2 regions of the Jiella sp. M17.18 genome follow, and region 2 is predicted to be linked to the other one. Evidence: predicted binding sites of a transcription regulator. Region 2 holds the regulator's gene; the other holds the start of a gene.
The links. Region 2 encodes HrcA, which represses chaperone genes, less so after heat shock. Its sites were predicted from a motif close to GTTAGCACTCNCNNNNNGNGAGTGCTAAC; they were not measured.
Positions count from the first base shown of each region.

Region 1: a site for HrcA is predicted at 1,852-1,880, ahead of groES (co-chaperone GroES). Genes of this name have one in related genera too.

Region 1 is NZ_JBFTEH010000011.1:42,092-52,865, forward strand. It holds gene groL (chaperonin GroEL) at 1-1,404, opposite strand, end outside; gene groES (co-chaperone GroES) at 1,493-1,789, opposite strand; gene AB5S17_RS18500 (TIGR01459 family HAD-type hydrolase) at 2,087-2,941, shown strand; gene AB5S17_RS18505 (bifunctional riboflavin kinase/FAD synthetase) at 2,938-3,921, shown strand; gene AB5S17_RS18510 (alpha-ketoglutarate-dependent dioxygenase AlkB) at 3,973-4,587, shown strand; gene AB5S17_RS18515 (HAD family hydrolase) at 4,664-5,371, opposite strand; gene tam (trans-aconitate 2-methyltransferase) at 5,414-6,184, opposite strand; gene AB5S17_RS18525 (SRPBCC domain-containing protein) at 6,339-7,214, opposite strand; gene AB5S17_RS18530 (SRPBCC family protein) at 7,211-7,687, opposite strand; gene AB5S17_RS18535 (ArsR/SmtB family transcription factor) at 7,684-8,025, opposite strand; gene ccmB (heme exporter protein CcmB) at 8,252-8,911, opposite strand; gene ccmA (heme ABC exporter ATP-binding protein CcmA) at 8,908-9,606, opposite strand; gene acnA (aconitate hydratase AcnA) at 9,976-10,774, shown strand, end outside.
Region 2 is NZ_JBFTEH010000006.1:89,419-100,192, reverse strand. It holds gene betA (choline dehydrogenase) at 186-1,877, opposite strand; gene betI (transcriptional regulator BetI) at 1,874-2,479, opposite strand; gene AB5S17_RS12875 (helix-turn-helix domain-containing protein) at 2,766-3,170, shown strand; gene hrcA (heat-inducible transcriptional repressor HrcA) at 3,163-4,275, shown strand; partial or broken gene grpE (nucleotide exchange factor GrpE) at 4,471-5,127, shown strand; gene AB5S17_RS12860 (methylated-DNA--[protein]-cysteine S-methyltransferase) at 5,283-5,798, opposite strand; gene folD (bifunctional methylenetetrahydrofolate dehydrogenase/methenyltetrahydrofolate cyclohydrolase FolD) at 5,901-6,806, opposite strand; gene AB5S17_RS12850 (prolyl-tRNA synthetase associated domain-containing protein) at 7,291-7,794, shown strand; gene trxA (thioredoxin) at 7,791-8,816, shown strand; gene AB5S17_RS12840 (LON peptidase substrate-binding domain-containing protein) at 8,938-9,615, shown strand; gene AB5S17_RS12835 (Trm112 family protein) at 9,712-9,906, shown strand; gene AB5S17_RS12830 (hypothetical protein) at 9,976-10,155, opposite strand; gene cysN (sulfate adenylyltransferase subunit CysN) at 10,152-10,774, opposite strand, start outside.

The DNA of each region.
Region 1 (10,774 bases), on a different contig from region 2:
GATCTTGCCGACGATGATCGAGCCCTCGGCACCGGCGTTGGTGACGATCTGGCGGACCGGAGCCTGCAGCGCCTTGCGCACGATCGAGATGCCGGCGTCCTGGTCGGAGTTGGCACCCTTGAGGTCCACGGCGTTCGAAGCGCGCAGCAGCGCCACGCCGCCGCCCGGGACGATGCCTTCCTCGACGGCCGCGCGAGTCGCGTTGAGGGCGTCGTCGACGCGGTCCTTCTTCTCCTTCACCTCGACCTCGGTCGCACCGCCGACGCGGATGACCGCGACGCCGCCGGCGAGCTTGGCCAGGCGCTCCTGGAGCTTCTCGCGGTCGTAGTCCGAGGTGGTCTCCTCGATCTGCGCCTTGATCTGACCGACGCGGGCCTTGATCTGCTCGGACTCACCGGCGCCATCGACGATGGTGGTGTTTTCCTTGGTGATCGAGACCTTCTTGGCGCGGCCGAGCATGTCGAGCGTGACGTTCTCGAGCTTGATGCCGAGGTCCTCGGAGATGACCTGGCCGCCGGTGAGGATCGCGATGTCCTCGAGCATGGCCTTGCGGCGGTCGCCGAAGCCCGGAGCCTTGACGGCGGCGATCTTCAGGCCGCCACGCAGCTTGTTGACGACGAGCGTGGCGAGCGCCTCGCCCTCGACGTCCTCGGCGATGATGACCAGCGGCTTCGACGACTGGACGACAGCCTCGAGGACCGGGAGCAGCGCCTGCAGGTTGGACAGCTTCTTCTCGTGCAGGAGGATGTAGGCGTCCTCGAGCTCGGCGACCATCTTCTCGGCGTTGGTCACGAAGTACGGGGAGAGGTAGCCGCGATCGAACTGCATGCCCTCGACGACCTCGAGCTCGGTCTCGGCGGTCTTGGCTTCCTCGACCGTGATGACGCCCTCGTTGCCGACCTTCTGCATGGCGGCGGCGATCATCTCGCCGATTTCCTTCTCGCCGTTCGCCGAGATGGTGCCGACCTGGGCGACCTCGTCCGAGGTGTCGATCGAGCGGGCGGCCGAACCGAGCGCCTCGACGACCTTGGCGACGGCCGCGTCGATGCCGCGCTTGACGTCCATCGGGTTCATGCCGGCGGCAACCGCCTTGGCGCCTTCCTTGACGATCGCCTGGGCGAGGACCGTCGCGGTGGTCGTGCCGTCACCGGCCTTGTCGTTGGTCTTCGAGGCCACTTCGCGCACCATCTGGGCGCCCATGTTCTCGAACTTGTCCTCGAGCTCGATCTCCTTGGCGACGGTGACGCCGTCCTTGGTGATGCGCGGCGCGCCGAAGGACTTGTCGATGACGACGTTGCGGCCCTTCGGGCCGAGGGTCACCTTCACCGCGTCGGCGAGGATGTCGACACCGCGCAGCATGCGCTCACGCGCGTCGCGGCCGAACTTTACGTCTTTAGCTGCCATGTTCGTAACTCTCCAGGGCGCGCCTTGCAGGCCGCGCCGTTTCGGGTTTCGTCAATTGCTGGAACAGAACCGATCGGACGGCCGCGACTTACGCGACGACGCCCATGATGTCGGATTCCTTCATGATGAGCAGGTCTTCGCCGTTCAGCTTGACCTCGGTGCCGGACCACTTGCCGAAGAGGACGCGGTCGCCGGTCTTGACGTCGAGCGGGACGACCTTGCCGGATTCGTCGCGCGCGCCGGAGCCGACGGCGACGATCTCGCCTTCCTGCGGCTTTTCCTTCGCCGTGTCCGGGATGATGATGCCGCCAGCGGTCTTGGCCTCGGACTCCACCCGGCGAACCACGACGCGGTCGTGCAGGGGACGGAAGTTCACAGCTGCCATGTTCGTTTGAACCCTTCGTTGGACGAAACGCCGGACCCCGTCGGGCATCCGGCTGAAGCAAGTTTAGCACTCACCGATCGAGAGTGCTAACAGGGTGGAGATAGTGACGGGCGGCAGCTCCTGTCAAGATCGCGTGTCAGCAAATTTCCGTGCTGATTATGTGGCAGGCCGCCTGCAGCGCAGCGGCCTTGATCCGCATCCGCGACGGGACCTTCCCCGGCGGCCGCTCGCCCGCCTTGACCCGCCGCCGGCCCGCCTCTATCGCCTCGGCCACCGGCAACTTCCCGCGGAAAACGCATGGACCGATACGATTCGCAAGAGCCCCGGAAGCTCGCCGCCCTCGACGAGGTCTGCGGCGACTATGCCGCGATCTTCTGCGACATCTGGGGTGTCGTGCACAATGGCGAGAAGAAGCACCCGGCCGCCGAGCGGGCGTTGACGGCGGCGCGGGCGCGCGGCGTCACCGTCGTGCTCCTCACCAATTCGCCGCGGCCGGCCTCGGGCGTCATCGCCCAGCTCGCCGGATTTGGCCTCTCCGGCGAGGCCTACGATGCGGTGGTCACTTCGGGCGATGCGACCCGCGCGCTGATCGCCGAGGCCGGCGGCCCGATCTTCCATATCGGGCCGGAGCGGGATCTGGACCTCTTCGACGGGCTCGCTGTCGAGCGGACAGACGCGCTCGACAACGCCAGCGCGGCGGTCGCGACCGGTCTTTACCATGACGAGGAAGAATCGCCGGAGGACTACCGCGATCTCCTCGCCCGGATGAAGGCGCGGGACATCCCGATGATCTGCGCCAATCCGGACATCGTCGTTCATCGGGGCGAGCGGCTGATCTGGTGCGCCGGCGCGCTCGCCCGCGACTACGCTGCGGCCGGCGGAACGGTGGAACTCGCCGGCAAGCCGCATCCGCCGATCTACCGCCAGGCGATGAAGGCCGGCGCCGTCGAGCCCGGCGCCGCGATCCTCGCCATCGGCGACGGGCTGATGACCGACGTCAAGGGCGCCAACGACTTCGGCTGCGACACGCTGCTGATCACGCACGGCATCCACGGCGCCGAGTTCGGCTCGGCCCCGGCCGCCGATGTCGTGTCGCGCGTGCTTTCCGAGAAGGGGCTGTCGGCCCGCTACTTCATGGCGGCGCTCGGATGAAGCGTCCGGCGATCGCGCGCCTTCCCGGCGGCGAGCCGCTGCCGGCCGATCTTTCCGGCGGCGTCGTCGCGATCGGCAATTTCGACGGCGTGCATCGCGGCCATCAGGCCGTGCTGTCGGTGGCGCGCGAGATCGCCGAAGCAAAGGACCGCCCGCTCGTCTGCCTGACCTTCGAGCCGCATCCGCGCAGCGTCTTTGCGCCGGACCGGCCGGTCGCCCGGCTGACGCCGGCGCCGATGCGGGCGCGGCTCCTGGGGGCGCTCGGCTTCGACGCCGTGGTCGAGCAGCGCTTCGACCGGGACTTCGCGGGGCTGTCCCCGGACGCCTTCGTCGAGGACGTGCTGGTCGGCTGCCTCGGGGCCTCGCATGTCGTCGCGGGCTTCGACTTCCACTATGGCGCCAAGCGGGGCGGCACGCCGCAGACGCTGGTCGCGGCCGGCGAGAAGCACCGCTTCGGCGCGACGCTGGTGCCGGCCTTCCAGGACGAGGGCGGCGAGACCGTCTCCTCCAGCCGCATCCGGACGCTGCTGCGGGACGGCGATGTCGCCGCGGCCGCCGGCCTGTTCGGCTATCGCTGGACGATCCGCGGCACGGTGCAGACCGGCGCGCAGCTCGGCCGCACGCTCGGCTATCCCACCGCCAACATCACGCTCGAACCCGACACGATGCTGAAGTTCGGCATTTACGCCGTCCGCCTGCGCCGCGCCGACGGGACGCTCCACGACGGCGTCGCGAGCTTCGGCCGCCGCCCGACCTTCGACGACGGCGCGGCGCTGTTCGAGACCTTCCTCTTCGACTTCTCCGGCGACCTCTATGGCGAGACGGTCGACGTCTCGCTCTTCGGCTTCCTGCGCGGCGAAGAGAAGTTCGCCAGCGCCGAGGCGCTGGTCGAACAGATGGACCGGGATTCGGCGGAGGCGCGGGCGCTGCTCGCGGGCGTGTCGCCGCTCGGAGAGCTGGATCGGGTGATCGCGTTCTGACCGCGCCGCGACGGCTGGACGTTTGCCCCGACCGGTCATAGCTCACCCGCCATGGCCATTCTCCCCAAAGGCGTGAAACACATCCCCGGCTATCTCGACCGGGAGGCGCAGCGGGCGCTGGTCGAGGCGATCCGCGCGGTGGTCTCGCAAGCGCCGCTGTTCCAGCCGGTGATGCCGCGTACGGGCAAGCCGTTCTCGGTGAAGATGACGAATTGCGGCAGTCTCGGCTGGGTCGCCGACCAGGCCGGCTACCGCTATCAGCCGTCCCATCCGATCACCGGCGCGCTCTGGCCCGCGATACCGGACAGTCTGATGCGGCTCTGGCACGAGGTCGCCGACTACGACGCGGAGCCTGAGGCCTGTCTCGTCAACTTCTATGCCGACACCGCGCGGATGGGCCTGCACCAGGACCGCGACGAGGCGGATCTCGCCGCCCCGGTGGTATCGGTCTCGCTCGGCGACGACTGCCTGTTCCGCATCGGCCAGACGACGAAGGGCGGCAAGACGGCCTCGATCCGCCTCGCCTCGGGCGACGTCGTCATCCTCGGCGGCGAGGGGCGGCTCGTCTATCACGGCGTCGACAGGATCTATCCCGCGACCTCCACGCTCCTGAAGAATGGCGGCCGGATCAATCTGACGCTGAGACGGGTGAGCCGGCCGCGCTGAGCGCCGAAAAACCGGCTGGCGACCGGCGCGAGGCTGCAGCAGGGATCGGCGCGGTACTCATGGCCTACGCCGTCGCTCATCCGAGCGCGGCGACGACGTCCCGCAGCATCGCGAATTGCTCGACCCGGCGGAAGCGCGGCTCGTTCTCCGGCGCCTCGGCATGCTCCAGCGCCCAGGTCAGCGCATGCGGGACATGGACGCCGAAGCTGCCGGCGGCGATCGCCGGCAGGACGTCGGACTTCAGCGAATTGCCGACCATCATCGCCCGCCCCGGGCCGTCGCCATGACGGGCGAAGACGCGCTCGTAGGTCCCGGCCGTCTTGTCGCTGACGATCTCGGCCGCGTCGAAGAAGTCGCCGAGACCGGAGGCGGCGAGCTTGCGCTCCTGGTCGAAGAGGTCGCCCTTGGTGATCAGGACGAGGCGATGCGTCTTCGCCAGCGCCTCCAGCGTCTCGGGAACGCCCGGCAGCGTCTCGACCGGGTGCTGGAGCATGTCCCGGCCGGCATCGAGGATCTGCCGGACGATTGTGGCCGAGGCCCGGTCGTCGGTGACGTCCAGCGCCGTCTCGATCATCGACAGAACGAAGCCCTTCACCCCGAAGCCATAGTGGGAAAGGTTGCGCCGCTCGGCCTCGAGCAGCCGGGCGGAGACCACCTCCCCCTCGGCATGCTCCGCCAGGAGTTCGCAAAAGCGCGCCTCGGTGAACTGGAAGATCGCCTCGTTCTGCCAGAGCGTGTCGTCGGCGTCCAAGCCGATGGTGGTGAGATGCGGGGTGGCGGCCATGCCTCGGAGACTAGACCTCCCCGTCGCCGCAGGCCAGCCGGGCTACCGCTGCGCCACGATGAAGAGGCGCGGGAAGGGCAGGATCACCCGCCCGTCCACCCGCGGCGGATAGGCCGCGGCGATGCGCGCGGTGTAGGCGGCGAGATAGGCGGCCCGCTCGGGCTCGGCGAGCGGCTCCAGAAACGGCCGCAGCCCAGTCGCGCGGACCCATTCGACGATCGCCGGAGCGTCTGGGAGCACGTGCATGTAGGTCGTGCGCCAGATGTCGACCGAGCGCGCATGCGGCTGCAGCAGGTCGTAGTACTGCTCGACCGAGGGGATCGGCGTGCGCACCGCGTTCGCGTCGCCGATCCTGGCGGCGAACTGCGGCTCGGCCGCGACCGCGCGCATCAGCCGGTGCGAGGGCTGATCGAGATTGTCCGGCATCTGCACGGCGAGGACGCCGCCGGGCGCAAGGCTCTCCATCAGCCGCGGGAACAGGCGCTCGTGGTCGGGCACCCATTGCAGCACGGCATTGGCGAAGATCAGGTCCGCCGGCGGCTCGGCCCGGAAGGCCGACACGTCGGCTCGCCGGAAGCTCACCCCCGGCAGCCGCGCCCGCGCCTTCTCCAGCATGTCCGGCGAGGTGTCGATCCCTTCGACGGCGGCATCGGGAAAGCGCCGGACGATCAGCTCGGTCGAATTGCCGGGCCCGCAGCCAATGTCGACGGCATGGCGGACAGTCTCCAGCCGCACCCGCGCCAGGAGATCGGCGGCCGGCCGCGTGCGCTCGTCGGCGAAGCGGAGGTAGAGGTCGGCGTTCCAGTCGGTCATGGAGCCTCGTTAGCACGTGATGACGGCTCTTGCGTCATCGCGATCGACCATAGCCGCCACGTTCCCTCTGTCGCCGATCCCCGGAGGGCCTGCGTCCCCGGCTCTCTCCGCCCGTTCCGACGACCTTGCTCGAGCCGGCAGGAAGCGGCAGCACTCATCGGGACGCGACGAAGCGCTCCAGCTTGCGCAGCGTCTGCTGCCCGAGCTCGACTGCCCCGAAGCCCCTCGCCTCCTGGAACTCGGCAGCCGTGCTGAAGATCATGCCGAGCGTCACCACCGTCGCCTCGTCCCGAACCTCGAACGCGGCCCAGGCGTCGGCATGCTTCGGCCCGTTCTCACCCCAGTGAAGCGAATAGCGGATTCTCTCCTCGGGACGGACTTCTTCATAGCGATGGTGGTTGGGGAAGACCGTGCCATCGGGCGCGATCATGTCGAACACCCATTCGCCGCCCGCCCTGAGGTCGATCCGCTTCGTTGCGCAGGAAAAGCCGTCCGGCCCCCACCATTGCGGCAGCGTCTCCGGGTTCATCCAGGCGCCCCAGACCAGCGATCGCGGCGCCCGGATCACCCGCTGCAGCACCATGGTCCGCTCCGCCGCGCCCGCGAGGTTTCCCAGGGCAGCGCCGAAGCCCGCCCGGTAGCCGGCCTCCATGTTCTCGGCCAGAGAAGACAGTTGCACCGTCACCACGAGCCGGCTCCGCTCGCCTGTGCCTGCGAGATCCGCCGTGACCAGCGCGGCCGATAGCGCCCGCCCTTCTGCGCCGACGACTTCGTAGTTCACGCTACGGGCCTCGGGCTGCAGCTCCAGCCAGCCGACCTCACAGCGGATGGTGCGCTCGCCTGCCTGCCGGCAAAGCGACACCTCGCGTCCGCCGACGCGGGTATCGGCCTCCAGATGTTCGACGGTCACCGCCGGCGTCGGCGCGGCCCAGACCGCGCGTGCGGCCGGCGCGGTCCACGCCTGCCAGAGCACGGAGACCGGCGCAGCCACCTCCCGCTCGAAGGTCAGAGTCGCGAAGCTGCCGCTCATGGGAGCAAGCCCTTCGCATACGATTCCAGCTGCGTCGCCACCGTGCCCCAGCCGTCGTAGAAGCCCATCTCTTCATGCGCCTTGCGGCTTTCGGGGCTCCGGTGCCGGGCGATCGCGGTGTAGATCGTGCCGCCGGCCGGCGCGTCCGCCAGCAGCAGGATCGCGGTCATGAACGGGTCGGGCGCCGGCTTCCAGCCTTCCGTGTAGGCATCGGTGAAGACCAGCTTCTCGTCCTCCACCACTTCGAGATAGACGCCATGATTGTCCATCACGGTGCCGTCGACCGCGAAGCTCGTGTTGAACCTGCCGCCGACCCGCAGGTCGATGTCGACTTTCGTCACCTTGTGCGGACGGGGGACGAAGAAGTGCGGAATGTGCTCCGGCTTCGTCCAGCACTCCCAGATCAGGTGCCGCGGCACCGCGAGCGTGCGGGTGAAACTCAAATCGGTCTTTTCATCGAGATCCGGCATCATCTGTCGCGCTCCTTCATCAGCTTCATCACGTAGGCATCGAGTCGATCGAGCCGGGCTTCCCAGATGGCGCGCTGCTCATCGAGCCATGTGCGCATCGGATCGAGCGCCTCGGGCACGATGGCGCAGGTGCGGACCCGCCCGTCCTTCGCCGTGGTGATCAGCCCGGCCTCCTCCAGCACGGACAGGTGCCGCATCACCGTGGGCAGCCGCAGTCCCGTCGGCTCGGCCAGATCGCTCACCCGGGCCGGCGCCTCGGCGAGGCGGGTCAGGATCGAGCGACGGGTCGGATCGGCGAGCGCATGGAACAGCAGCGAGAGATCGGGATAATGCTTAGTCATTTAGCTAAGTATCGCAGAAGCAAGCGTCGAAGCAAGCGGAAACTTCATCGATCGGCTAAGTTTCTGTCCGCGGTCGCTGGCAGCGGCGCCGGCGATCGAGCCCGCCGCCTCCGGAGCCGCCCGAATCCGGGTCGGCCCGGGTATTCAGGCCGATATCGGCGGTCGAATCGGAACGCTCATCCCCAGGCGCCGGCGGGCGACCTGCGGCCGAACCTCCGCCGGCGCCTCAATCCGCCCCCGCCTTCAGCGCCCCTGCCGCGGCCACGGGCCCGAGCGCGCCGAAGAACAGCGTCAGGGCGCAGAGGATCATGAAGGGCGGCCAGAACGGGTCCGGGTCGTTGACGGCGCCGTAGGTCGCCGAGACGCCGAAGATCAGGACCGGGATCGCCAGCGGCAGGACCAGCACCGAGACCAGCAGGCCGCCGCGCGGCAGCGTCACGGCGACGGCGGCGCCGACCGCGCCGATGAAGACGATCGCCGGGGTGCCGACGAGGAGCGTCAGCATCACGGCGCCGATCGCCTGGGGGCTGAGCGCCAGGAACAGGCCGAGCAGCGGCGAGGCCGCGACCAGCGGCAGGCCGGAGGCGACCCAGAGCGCCAGGCATTTCGCCAGCACAGTCAGCGGCAGCGGCGTCGGGCCTGTGATCAGAAGGTCGAGCGTGCCGTCGTCGCGGTCGGCCTGGAACAGGCGGTCGAGGGTGAGGAGCGCCGAGAGGAGCGCGCCGATCCACAGGATCGCCGGGCCGATGCGCGAGAGGAGGTTGAGGTCGGGCCCGACGCCGAAGGGCACGGTCGCGACGACCGCGAGGAAGAAGATGACGCCGGTCATCGCCCCGCCGCCGCCCTGGAAGGCGAGGCGCAGGTCGCGCGCGAAGACGGTGCTCACAGCCAGCCCTCCGCAGCGTCGAGCGCGGCCTCGTCGATCTCGACGGGGCCGGCGGCGCTGACGGCCGATGCCGACGGCGCCAGCGAAAGGCTGTCCGCATCCTCCAGCCCGAGCGGCTGGTGCGTCGCGGCGACGACGATGCCGCCCCTCCCCCGGTGTGCGCCGACGAGGGTAGCGAAGCGGTCCTGCGAGGCAGCGTCCAGCGCCGATGTCGGCTCGTCGAGGATCCAGACCGGCCGCTCGGCGACGAGCAGGCGCGCCAGGCTGGCGCGGCGCTGCTGGCCGGCGGAGAGATAGCCGAAAGGCAGATGCGCGATGCCGGGCAGGCCGACGGCGCCGAGCGCGTCGGCGACGCCCGCCCCCGTCCCGCCGAGAAACCGCGCCCAGAAGAGGAGGTTGTCGCCGACGGAGACGCCCGGCTTCATCGCGTTGCGATGGCCGACATAGTGACACACCTCGGAGAGCCGGACCGCCGGCTCGCCGTCCGGCGTCGCCGCGCCGTCGACCGTCACCGTCCCGCCGAGCGGTCGGAGCAGCCCCGCCAGCGTGCGCAGGAGCGTCGACTTGCCGGCGCCGTTCGGCCCGGTCACGACCAGCGCGGCGCCGGCCCGAATCACGACGTCGAACGGTCCGGCGACGGCCGCCACACCCCGACCGACGACGAGGCCGGCGAGCGAAACCGACAGCGTCGTCACCGCGGGCGGCCCGCTTCGCCGGCCACGCCCCGGGCCAGGCAAGGACCCGTCCCGCCGGGGCGGCAATCGGAGCTCGTTGCCGCGTATACCCTTGTCATTGCGCCTCTTTCGATCCGTTTCGGATTTTCGAACCATTCGCCCAACGGCGCCCTTTATAGCCGTTACAAACTTGCCTATAAGGGCCGCAACCCACTCCAGCGACCGGCGTGGATATCTTTCAGCGCCGATCTCAGGCGCCCGCATGGCACCGACGGGCGTCAGGGCGGACAGCGGAAATGGTCGCACCCGCATCTTCGAGCGCTATCCGCGGCGCATGAAGGCCGTTCGCCCTTCGGACTCATCACTCGGTTCGAGAAGGAACGGAACATCGTGTCCCAGCACCCCGACAGCTTCAAATCCAGGAAGACGCTCACCGCGGCCGGCAAGACATATGTCTATTTCGACCTGAAGGAGGCCGAGAAGAACGGCCTTAGCGGCGTGTCGCGTCTGCCCTTCTCGATGAAGGTGCTGCTCGAGAACCTCCTGCGCAACGAGGACGGCCGCACCGTCACCGCCGACGACATCCGCGCCGTCGCCAAGTGGCTGGAGGACAAGGGCAAGGCCGGCTACGAGATCGCCTACCGCCCGGCCCGCGTGCTGATGCAGGACTTCACCGGCGTTCCCGCCGTCGTCGACCTCGCCGCGATGCGCGACGCGACGACCCAGCTCGGCGCCGACCCGAAGAAGATCAACCCGATGGTCCCGGTCGACCTCGTCATCGACCACTCGGTGATGGTCGACTTCTTCGGCCACAAGGATTCGTTCACCAAGAACGTCGACGCCGAATACGGCCGCAACGGCGAGCGCTACACCTTCCTGCGCTGGGGCCAGGAAGCCTTCCAGAACTTCCGCGTGGTGCCGCCGGGCACCGGCATCTGCCACCAGGTGAACCTCGAATACCTCGCCCAGACGGTCTGGACGAAGGACGAGAACGGCGAGACCGTCGCCTATCCTGACACCCTCGTCGGCACCGATTCCCACACCACCATGGTCAACGGCCTGTCGGTCCTCGGCTGGGGCGTCGGCGGCATCGAGGCGGAGGCCGCGATGCTCGGCCAGCCGATCTCCATGCTGATCCCCGAGGTCATCGGCTTCCGCCTGGAGGGCAAGCTGCCGGAGGGGACGACCG
Region 2 (10,774 bases):
ATCGGTTCCGACCGTCGGGCGCATTTTTTCGGCTCCGGCGCCATCGAAATTCTGTAACGATTTCAATCGCAACCGGCTTGCCGCGGCGCCGGTCTCGCACCGGCGCCCGCAACCGCCGTCGGGACGAAAATTCACCCTTGTTAATCAAGGGGTCGCAGGGCCGGCGGGGCGCGTTGCCGCTGCCGTCAGCGCTGCTTTTCACGCCAGTCGGGATTGATCCAGGGCGTCATCTCCGTCTCCGGCGGGAGCATGCCCTGGCCGAGGATGTGATCGGCCGCCTTCTCGCCCACCATGATCGAGGGGCCGTTGAGATTGCCGTTGGTGATCCGCGGGAAGATCGAGGAGTCGGCAAGGCGCAGGTTCTCCGTGCCGATCACCCGGCATTCCGGGTCGGCCACGGCCTCTGCGTCGTCCGCCGCGCCGAGACGGGCTGCGCCGCACGGATGGTAGGCGCTCTCGGCGTGCTCGGCGACGAAGCGGTCGAGGTCTTCGTCGCTCTGCGCCTGTTCGCCCGGCTGGATCTCCGGCCCGCGATAGGGATCGAAGGCGGCCTGCGCGAAGATTTCCCGGGTAAGGCGGATCGCCTTGCGGAAATCCGTCCAGTCGTCGGCGTGCGACATGTAGTTGAAGCGGATCGAGGGCGCCGCGCCGGGATCGCTGCTCTTCAGCCGGATCACGCCGCGCGACTTCGAGCGCATCGGGCCGACATGCGCCTGCCAGCCATGGCCGGGGGCCGCCGCCTTGCCGTCGTAGCGGATCGCGCCGGGCAGGAAGTGGTACTGGATGTCGGGATATTCGACACCGGCGGCCGAGCGGATGAAGGCCGCCGCCTCGAAATGGTTGGTGGCGCCGTAGCCGGTGTGCATCAACATCCATTCCAGCCCGACGCGGCCCTTGGAGAACAGCGAGAGATAGCCGTTGAGGGTGATCGGCTGGATGCAGGTCTGCTGGATGTAGAGTTCCAGGTGATCCTGCAGGTTCTGCCCGACGCCCGGCCGCGGCACGCGCGTCCTGATGCCGACGCGGTTCAGTTCGGACGCGTCGCCGATGCCCGAATGCATGAGGATGAGCGGCGAGTTGATCGCGCCGGCCGCAAGCACGACCTCGCGCCGGGCCTTGACGAGGCCGGTGCGCCGGCCGCGCCGGACGTTGACGCCGACCGCGCGGGCGGAGTTGTCGCCGCCGAAGGCGACCGACGTGACGTTCGCATGGATCAGCCGGCAGTTGCCGCGGGCCATGGCGGGCCTGAGATAGGCGTTGGCGGCAGACCAGCGGCGCCCCTGCCAGATGGTCTGCTGCATCGGGCCGAAGCCCTCCTGCTGGCGGGCGTTGTAATCCTCGGTGACGGGATAGCCGGCCTGCCGGCCCGCTTCGACGAAGGCGTCGTAGAGCGGGTTCTTCATGTCGCCGTTCTTGACGTCCAGCGGGCCGGAGGTGCCGCGCCAGGCGGGGTCGACGCCGCGCCCGGCGCCGCCGTGGAAGTTCTCCATCCGCTTGAAGTAGGGCAGCACGTCGGCATAGGCCCAGCCGGCCGCGCCCTGTTCTGCCCAATGCGCGTAGTCGAGCGCGTGGCCGCGCACATAGACCATGCCGTTGATCGAGGAGGAGCCGCCGATCACCCGCCCGCGCGGCGTGACGAGGCGCCGGCCGGCCAGCGTGTCCTCGGCTTCGGCCTTGTAGCCCCAGTCGTAGCGCGGCATGTTCATCGGGAAGGACAAGGCGCCCGGCATCTGGATGAAGGGCCCGGCGTCCGAGCCCCCCGCCTCGATCACAAGCACCTCGTACTTGCCGCTCTCCGACAGGCGGTAGGCGAGGGCGGAACCGGCGGAGCCGGAACCGACCACGACGTAATCGGCTTCATCGATGGTGGTCGTCATGGGGCGATCTCCGCGTCGATGAACCGTTCGATCATGGCCGCCGCTGCGCGCGGATCCGGCTGGGTCAGGGGGGTGAGGGCCTGGCGCAGCCATACGCCGTCGATCATCGCGCCGGCGGCCGCGGCGATCCGCGTTGCGGCCGGCACGCCGGCGATCGGCGAGAGCGCCGAGACCAGATTGGTCTCCAGCCGGCGGAAGTAGATGCGGAGCAGCCGCGCCGCCTCGCCGGAGCGGCGGGCATAGGCATAGAAGACCAGCCAGGCGGCGATGGTCTCGCGGGTGAATTGGCCCTCGTCGAAGCAGCCCTCGACGATCGCACTCACCCGCTGGCGCGGCGTCTGCGCCGCCCGCAGGCGCCGGGTCACGCCGGCGCGGAAGTTGCGCAGGAGATGGCGCATCGCGGCGATCATCAGATCGTCCTTGGTGCCGAAGTAGTGGTGGACGAGGGCGGGGGAGACGGAAGCGCGTGCGGCAATGTCCGCCACGGTCACCTCCAGCGTGCCGGCTTCCTCGATGGCGCCGACGGCCGCGGCGATCATCGCCTCGCGCCGTTCCTTCTCGGCCCCGCTGCGGCCGGCTCGTCGTGTGGTCAGACTGGACATGCGGTGCAGCATAGAGAACCTGACTGATCCGTCAATCAAACGACCTTCGCGGAAGTCGCTCAAGGGGCGCGACCCAAGGAAGCGACGCGCTTCACGCCGGTCGACACGATGATGTGAGGGCCTCCGGACGCCTTGTTCCGCGAATGCCTATTGCGTCCGGACAAGCCGTCTCGCACGAAGCCCGCAAAGGCCCCCACAGATTCCGCAACACGTGCGTGCTGCGAAGGCTGTCGCGGCGACCTCCTTGGTTGCTCCTGTTCCTCGCCTCTGCCTCGAAAGGCCCGGCATGCAAAGGTACCGCGCGATCGACGTCTGCGTCGGGCAAAGGCTGCGCGAGATCCGCATCTCCGCCGGCCTGTCGCAGGCCCGACTCGGATCGGTCCTCGGCCTGACGCCTCGGCAGATCCAGAGCTTCGAGGACGGGACGATGCGGATCGGCGCGGGCCGGCTCTACGAGATCTGCCGGATTTTCAGCGTCACGCCGGTGGCCTTCTTCGAACGGGTCGATGGAGAGGGGCCTGCGAAGGCGCCGGTTCGGTCCGCTCCGCAGCGCTCGGATCGGACGAGCGGTGCCGCCGAAAGCCTTGCCGGCGGCCTATCCGGCGTCTGCGCGCCTGCGCAACCTCTTCCAGAGCGCGCCAAGCCTCCCTATACTGACGGCATGACCCCAACCGGCTTTCGCCATGACTGATTTGCGCATGCCCGTCAGTGACTTGGCCAATGCGTCCGCGGCCGTTCTCGACGAGCGGGCGCGGGAGATCTTCCGGCTGATCGTCGAAAGCTATCTCGACCTCGGCGAGCCCGTCGGCTCGCGCATGCTGTCGAAGCTCTTGACGAATTCGCTCTCGCCGGCCTCGGTCCGCAACGTGATGAGCGACCTCGAGACGCTCGGCCTCATCTACGCGCCGCATGTCTCGGCCGGCCGGCTGCCGACCGAGCTCGGCCTGCGCTTCTTCGTCGACGCCTTCCTGGAAGTCGGCGACCTCGCGCCTTCCGAGCGCGACGAGATCGAGGAGAAGGTGCGGCTCATCGGCGACGGGCGGCCGATGGATTCGCTCCTGACCGAGGCGAGCAACCTCTTGTCCGGCCTGTCGCGCGGGGCCGGCATCGTCCTGACGTCGAAGTCGGATCTCCGGCTGAAGCATATCGAGTTCATCCGCCTGGAGCCGACGCGGGCGCTCGCCGTCCTCGTCGGAGCGAACGGCGAGGTGGAGAACCGGCTGTTCGACCTGCCGGCCGGGGTGACGGCGTCGCAGCTCCTGGAGGCGGCGAATTTCCTCAACGCCCACGTGGTGGGCCGCACGCTATCGGAGGCGAAGGACCGGATCGCGCGGCTGAAGGACGAGACCGCCAGCGCGCTCGACACGCTTTCGCGCGAGCTGGTGGACCGGGGGCTCGCGGTCTGGTCCGGGGCCTCGGCCGACCAGCCGGCGCGGCTGATCGTGCGCGGACGCGCCAACCTTCTGGAGAACGTCACTGCCGCCGAGGATCTGGAGCGGCTGCGGCTCCTGTTCGACGACCTCGAGACCAAGAGCGGCATGATCGAACTGCTCGGCCTCGCCGAGACCGGCTCGGGCGTGCGGATCTTCATCGGCTCGGAGAACAAGCTGTTCTCGCTTTCCGGCTCCTCGCTCGTCGTTGCGCCCTACAGGGGCGGCACCGAGAGCGTCATCGGCGCGGTGGGGGTGATCGGCCCGACGCGGCTCAACTACCGGCGCATCGTGCCGATGGTCGACTACACCGCGCGGATCGTCTCGCGGCTGCTGACGCGCGGCTCGGCGTCCGGCAAGGCTTGATTTCTCGGCGCCGCAATTCGATATCCGGCAGCGATAACGAATTCGTGCTGCAGGGCCGAGGCCGCCGCATCAGGTGGCGGCACGGCCTGCTGCGGCTCCAAAGCAGGAAGACGGGGTGATATCAGGATGACGAGCGAGACCGGCAAGCGCGACGAGGACAAGCTCGGCCCGCAGGGCAAGCCCGGGCAGGCGGGAGCCGAGGCCGCAGAGCGCCAGGCGGCCGCCAACGGCAATGGCGGCGAGGCGGCCGATGCGCCGGCGAGCGGCTTTGCCGACAGTGACGCTGCGGCCAAGGCCGACCAGGAGCGGATCGCCGCGCTCGAGGCGGAGAACGCCGACGTGAAGGACCGCATGCTGCGTCTCGCGGCGGACATGGAGAACCTTCGCCGGCGCACCGAGCGCGAGATCAAGGATGCGCGCACCTACGCCGTGACGAGCTTCGCGCGTGAGATGCTGTCGGTCGCCGACAATCTGAACCGGGCGCTCGACGCCGTGCCGCAGGAGCACCGGCAGGACGAATCCTCCGGCCTGAAGGGCCTCATCGAGGGCGTCGAGGTCACCGAGCGCGGCCTGCTCGCGTCGCTGGAAAAGCACGGCGTCCGTCGGCTCGAGCCGGAGGGCCAGCGCTTCGACCCAAACTTCCACCAGGCGATGTTCGAGGTTCCCAACCCGCAGGTGCCGAACAATACGGTCGTCCAGGTCGTGCAGGCCGGCTACGCCATCGGCGACCGCGTGCTGCGGCCGGCCATGGTCGGCGTGTCGAAGGGCGGCCCGAAGCAGGCGGCCGGCGAGGCCAAGCCCGCCCAGGAAACGCGCGAGGGCGCGACCGGCGAGCCCGGCAGCGCCGCCTGAGGCACCCGGCGGCCTGATGCGGCCGCTGCGGTCATCGATGCCGATCGAAGAATGCGGGGAGGCGCCGGGCGAGATCGTCCGGCGCCTCTTCCGTTACGGGATGGCCGCTGTCGATCGCGCCGATTCCGGCCGAGGGGCCGGCTCGGGCGGAAGCCTCAGAACAGCGAGAGCTGGGCGGGTTCGGCGCCGGCCGCGTTTCCCTCCAGCCGCAGCAGGAAGCGCTTTACCGGCAAGCCGCCGCCGAAGCCGGTGAGCGAGCCGTCCGACCCGATGACGCGGTGGCAGGGAAGGATGATCGGAAGCGGATTGTCGCCGCTCGCCCGCCCGACGGCCTGAGCCGCTCCCGGCGCACCGACCATGGCCGCGATCGCGCCGTAGCTGCGGGTTTCGCCGAAGGGAATCTCCGCGAGGATGCGCCAGACCTGTTCCTGGAACGGCGAGCCGCGAAGATGGAAGGGCACGTCGAAGCGCCGAAGCTCTCCCTGGAAATAGGCAGCCAGCTGGCGCTCGATCTCGCGGAAGGGCTCCGCGTCCTGCCGCCACTCCGGCCGCGGCGCGGCGGCGCCGTGCCTGCCGGGAAAGCGCAGGACATGCAGCGCCTCGGTGTCGCCGGCGAGCAGCAGCGGGCCTACCGGACTGTCGACATGGGTGTAGGACAATGCCAGCGCCATCTGCGCAACCCGCCTCGGTGGGGACGCTGCCGATCCAGATCGTTCTCGGCGCGTCCGTGTGGGGCGCGCCGGATGGCCGGCGCTCCGAACGCGACTATGCGCTCAGAATCGCGGCGGCTCCAGACCGGCGGCGCGACAGGCCGAGACGAGCGTGTTCGCCATCAGCATGGCGATGGTCATCGGCCCGACGCCGCCCGGCACCGGCGTGATCGCCGCGGCCTTCTGAGCGGCCGAGGCGTAGGCGACGTCGCCGACGAGGCGGGTCTTGCCCTCGCCCTTCTCGGGCGCGGCGATCCGGTTGATGCCGACGTCGATCACCACTGCGCCGTCCTTGACGAAGTCGCCGGTGATCATCTCCGGCCGCCCGACGGCGGCGACGAGGATGTCCGCGCCGCGGCAGACGCCGGCAAGATCCCTGGTGCGGGAATGGGCGATCGTCACAGTGGCGTTGGCCGCCAGCAGCAACTGTGCCATCGGCTTGCCGACGATGTTGGAGCGGCCGACGACGACGGCGGTCTTCCCGGAGAGGTCGTCGCCGAGGATGCTGCGGATGAGGAGCATCGATCCCGCCGGCGTGCAGGGCACGAAGCCGGCCCCTCGCGCGCCGGTGGACAGGCGGCCGACATTGACGAGGTGGAAGCCGTCGACGTCCTTGTTAGCGTCGATCGCCTCGATGACCTTCGCCTCGTCGATCTGCTTCGGCAGCGGCAGCTGGACGAGAATGCCGTGAATGGCGGGATCGGCATTCAGCGCGGCGATCCGGTCGAGCAGCGTCGCCTCGCTGGTATCAGCGGGCAGCGTGAACTTCTCCGACCTGAAACCGCACTCGGCTGCCATCTTCGCCTTGGAGCCGACATAGACCTGGCTTGCCGGATCCTCGCCGACGATCAGCACGGCGAGCCCCGGCACGACGTCCGCCTCGCGCTTCAGCCGCGCGGTCTCCGCCTTGACCCTCTCGACGATCTGCGCCGCGACGGCCTTGCCGTCGATCCGCCGTGCCTCTGCCATTTCGAGCTCCCGGATTGTCTTCAAGGGCGGTGCCGCCCGCTTCATAGACAGGCGGATCGCGGGGGAAAAGAGGCGCGGACGAGCGGTTTCACCTGTGACCGACGTCACAGCGCCGGGGCCGGCCGGCATCTATGTTCTCTTCATCGGCGAACGATCGATCGCCGTCGCATCCCCGGGCGGCGTCTCCCACGCCGACCCTCGGACCATCTGCCGCCGAGTCCCGCCCCGCGCTTGCCGGCATGATGAGAGCGGACCCTCGGCTCCCCCGGTCGAGGGTCCGCAGCCGTTTGCGGGCGCGCCCTGTCGCCCAGCGTTTCCGCCCGACCGCGACCCCCGGCCCCGGCCATCGTCCGCCCGAGCCCGGCGCGACGGATGCATCTTCCTGCGGCCGAGGACCCTTCGCATCGCGGGCCGTTTCCGCTATGGCGGGTAAACTTGGAACGCGATGGGGACTGGGGCCGTGGCGGCAGGGCGAGACGATCTGATGCGGTATCTCGACGGCCTCGGCATTGCCGTGACGACCGTCGACCATCCCGCGGTGTTCACCGTGGCGGAGAGCCAGGACATCCACCGCGCCATGCCGGGCGCCCACACCAAGAACCTCTTCGTCAAGGACAAGAAGGGCCGCATCTTCCTCGTCGTCGCCGAGCACGGCACCGAAGTCGACCTGAAGGGGCTGCACAAGCGGATCGGCGCGCAGGGGCGGCTGTCCTTCGCCAGCGCCGAGGCGATGCAGGAGCGGCTCGGCGTCACGCCCGGCTCGGTCACCGCCTTCGGCGTCCTCAACGACACCGAGGGCGCCGTCAACGTCGTGCTTGATGAGCGGCTGCTCGCATACGATATGGTCAACTGCCATCCGCTGACGAACGAAGCGACCACGACGATTGCGACGGCGGATCTCATGGCGTTCTTCCGATCCACCAGCCACGAGCCGCTCGTCATCGGGCTCGAGGCCACCGACACCGACGGCGACGGGCAAGACCGATGAGCAACAATCCCTACGGCAATTCCTCGGGCGGCTACGGCCGGCAGACCACGACCACGGGTGGGGCGACAGGCGCCCGGCCTGCCGCAGGCCCGGCACCGGCCGCCGGCCTCTCCGGCTTCGGCGCTGCCGCGGGGCCGGCTCCGGCCGACCTGATCAAGGACACGACGACGGCGAAGTTCTCCGCCGACGTGATCCAGGAATCGCGGCGCCAGCCGGTCCTCGTCGACTTCTGGGCGCCGTGGTGCGGCCCGTGCAAGCAGCTGACGCCGATCCTCGAGCGGGTCGTCAAGGCGGCCGGCGGCAAGGTCAAGCTCGTCAAGATGAACATCGACGACCATCCGGCGATCGCCGGCCAGCTCGGTGTCCAGTCGATCCCGGCGGTCTTCGCCTTCGTCGGCGGCCAGCCGGTCGACGGCTTCATGGGCGCACTGCCGGAGAGCGAGGTGAAGGCCTTCATCGACCGCCTGACGAAGGGGCAGGGCGGCGCGGGCGACGACCCGATCGCCGAGGCGCTGGCGGAGGCGAACACGCTTCTGGAGCAGGGCGACGCCGGCAATGCCGCGCAGCTCTTCGGCGCGATCCTGCAGCACGAGCCGGGCCATCCCGGCGCGACGGCGGGTCTTGCCGAGTGCTACATCGCGGCGGGCGATGCGGGCCGCGCCAAGGCGCTGATCGACCAGGTGCCGGCCGACAAGGCGGAGGACCCGGCGGTCGCGGCCGTGCGCACCAAGCTCAAGCTCGCCGAGGAGATCGCCGAGCTCGGCAACCCGGCACAGCTGCAGGCGCGGATCGAGGGCGACGCGGACGACCATCAGGCGCGCTACGACCTGGCGCTGATCGCGCAGGCGAAGGGTGACCGCGCCACCGCGGCCGGCCATCTCCTGGAGATCATCCGGCGCGACCGCAGCTGGAACGACGACGGCGCGCGCAAGAAGCTGCTGGAGTTCTTCGAGGCCTGGGGGCCGAGCGACCCCGCCACCAAGGAAGCGCGCCGCCGGCTGTCGTCGCTCCTGTTCTCCTGACGGATCGGCCCGCGCGGCCGGCGATCGGTCGCCAGTGCGCGGGTTGCCGCAGTCGCCCGCCGCTCTCTTGAGATCGCTCGTCCGGCTCCCAAATGCGAGAGGAGTGTCACGGAGGCGGCGATTGGTTCAGGCGGGCAACTTCACATACACGGACGAGTCCGACCTTCCGGCGGTGGCGCCGGTCTTTCCGCTCGGAGGGGCGCTGCTCCTGCCGGGCGGACAGCTGCCGCTGAACATCTTCGAGCCGCGCTACATCGCGATGATCGACGATGCCGTCGGCTCCGATCGCATCATCGGCATGATCCAGCCGCGCCTCGATGGCGCCCAGCGCTCCGACGGCGAGCCGGAACTCTGCCAGGTCGGCTGCCTCGGCCGCATCACCTCGCTGACCGAGACCGGCGACGGCCGCTACATCATCAACCTGCACGGGATCGCGCGATTCCGCGTGGTCGAGGAACTGCACCGGCACAAGCCCTATCGGTGCTGCCGGATCGCGGCCTTCCTCTCCGACCTCGACTTCGGCGCGGGTGCCGGCGATGTCGACCGCGACTCGCTGCTGAAGACCTTCCGGCAGTATCTCGAGGCCAACCAGCTGGAAGCGGACTGGGATTCCGTCAGCCGCGCCTCGAACGAGACGCTGGTCAACGCGCTGTGCATGATGTCGCCCTATGGCGCGGCGGAAAAGCAGGCGCTGCTCGAGGCCCCGGACCTGAAGACGCGGGCCGAGACGCTGATCGCCATCACCGAGATCGCGCTGGCGCGCGAGGGCGACGACGGGGCGCCGCGGACGCTGCAATAGGCGGGCCAGGATGCCGGTCTTTGCCGGCGGCCCGTTCGGCGCTAGACATCGGCGGCGCCGAGACCATCGCAGCGACAGCCAGGACGGAAGACGACGATGAACGACCGCCAGAAGGCCGGACAGCCGGATCCCAAGCTCCTGGAACTCCTGGTCTGCCCGCTGACCAAGACGCAGCTCGTCTACGACCGCGAGAGGAACGAGCTGATCTCCAGGGCCGCCAAGCTCGCCTATCCCATCCGCGACGGCATCCCGATCATGCTGCCGTCCGAAGCGCGCGAACTCGACGCGTAGCGCGGCTGCCGTCCGGACCGGAAATGCCCCGCGAGCCGGTTCCGCCGGTCTCGCCTCCTCAAGATCGCCCTATCCGAGGAGCCCCGCGGTGAAGGCGAGGCAGAGAGCGACGGCGCCCGCCAGCAGCGCGAGTTGCAGCACCGGCACCGGCGGGTGGTAGGCCCGGTGCTCGCCGCCGATCGGGCGGAACCCGCGGCCGTCGAGGCAGGCGCTGCCGGCGCAGGTCTCCAGGTTCGGCTCCCGGCTCATATGCCGCCTCCGTCACCCACCGTCGTCGGATCGTCCGGCCGCTTCGGCTCCGGTGCCTGGCTGGCGCCGAAGGCGACCGCGAGGAACGGCCGGAGCGCGAAGTCCAGGAGGGCGAGGACGAAGATCAGGCCGAACTCCATCCCGAACAGGAGCGCCAGGAATGCCACCAGCATCGACCCGGCGATCCGGGCGCGCAGGATCGCGTCCCGCCGCTCCACAGGGGCGTTGGCTGCCTCCCCGAGCCACATCGTGGCGAGGCGCCGGGGCAGGCTCTGCGGCGCCGCCGTCGCGGCTGCCGCGGAAGCCCCTGCCGGGTCCCGGCCGGCAGCCGGTTCGCGGGTCGCGCGCCGCACGACGCCGAGCGCCGCCGTCTCGTTGGTGATCGCGTCGATCAGGATGAACGAGCCGAGCTCCCGGTTCTCGGCATAGGGCGCGGCGACGACCGGCCGGTCGGTGGCGATCGTCACCTTGCCGATCTCGTTCATCAGGAGCGCGTTCGCCGGCTTCTCCTCGTAGGAATGGATGTCCACCGCCGCGTCGAGCGACCGCACGCTTGCCGGCGTCTGGCTGGAGGCGAGCTTCAGCACGAAGCGCCCGCCGGGAACCAGCGGCCGGTCGA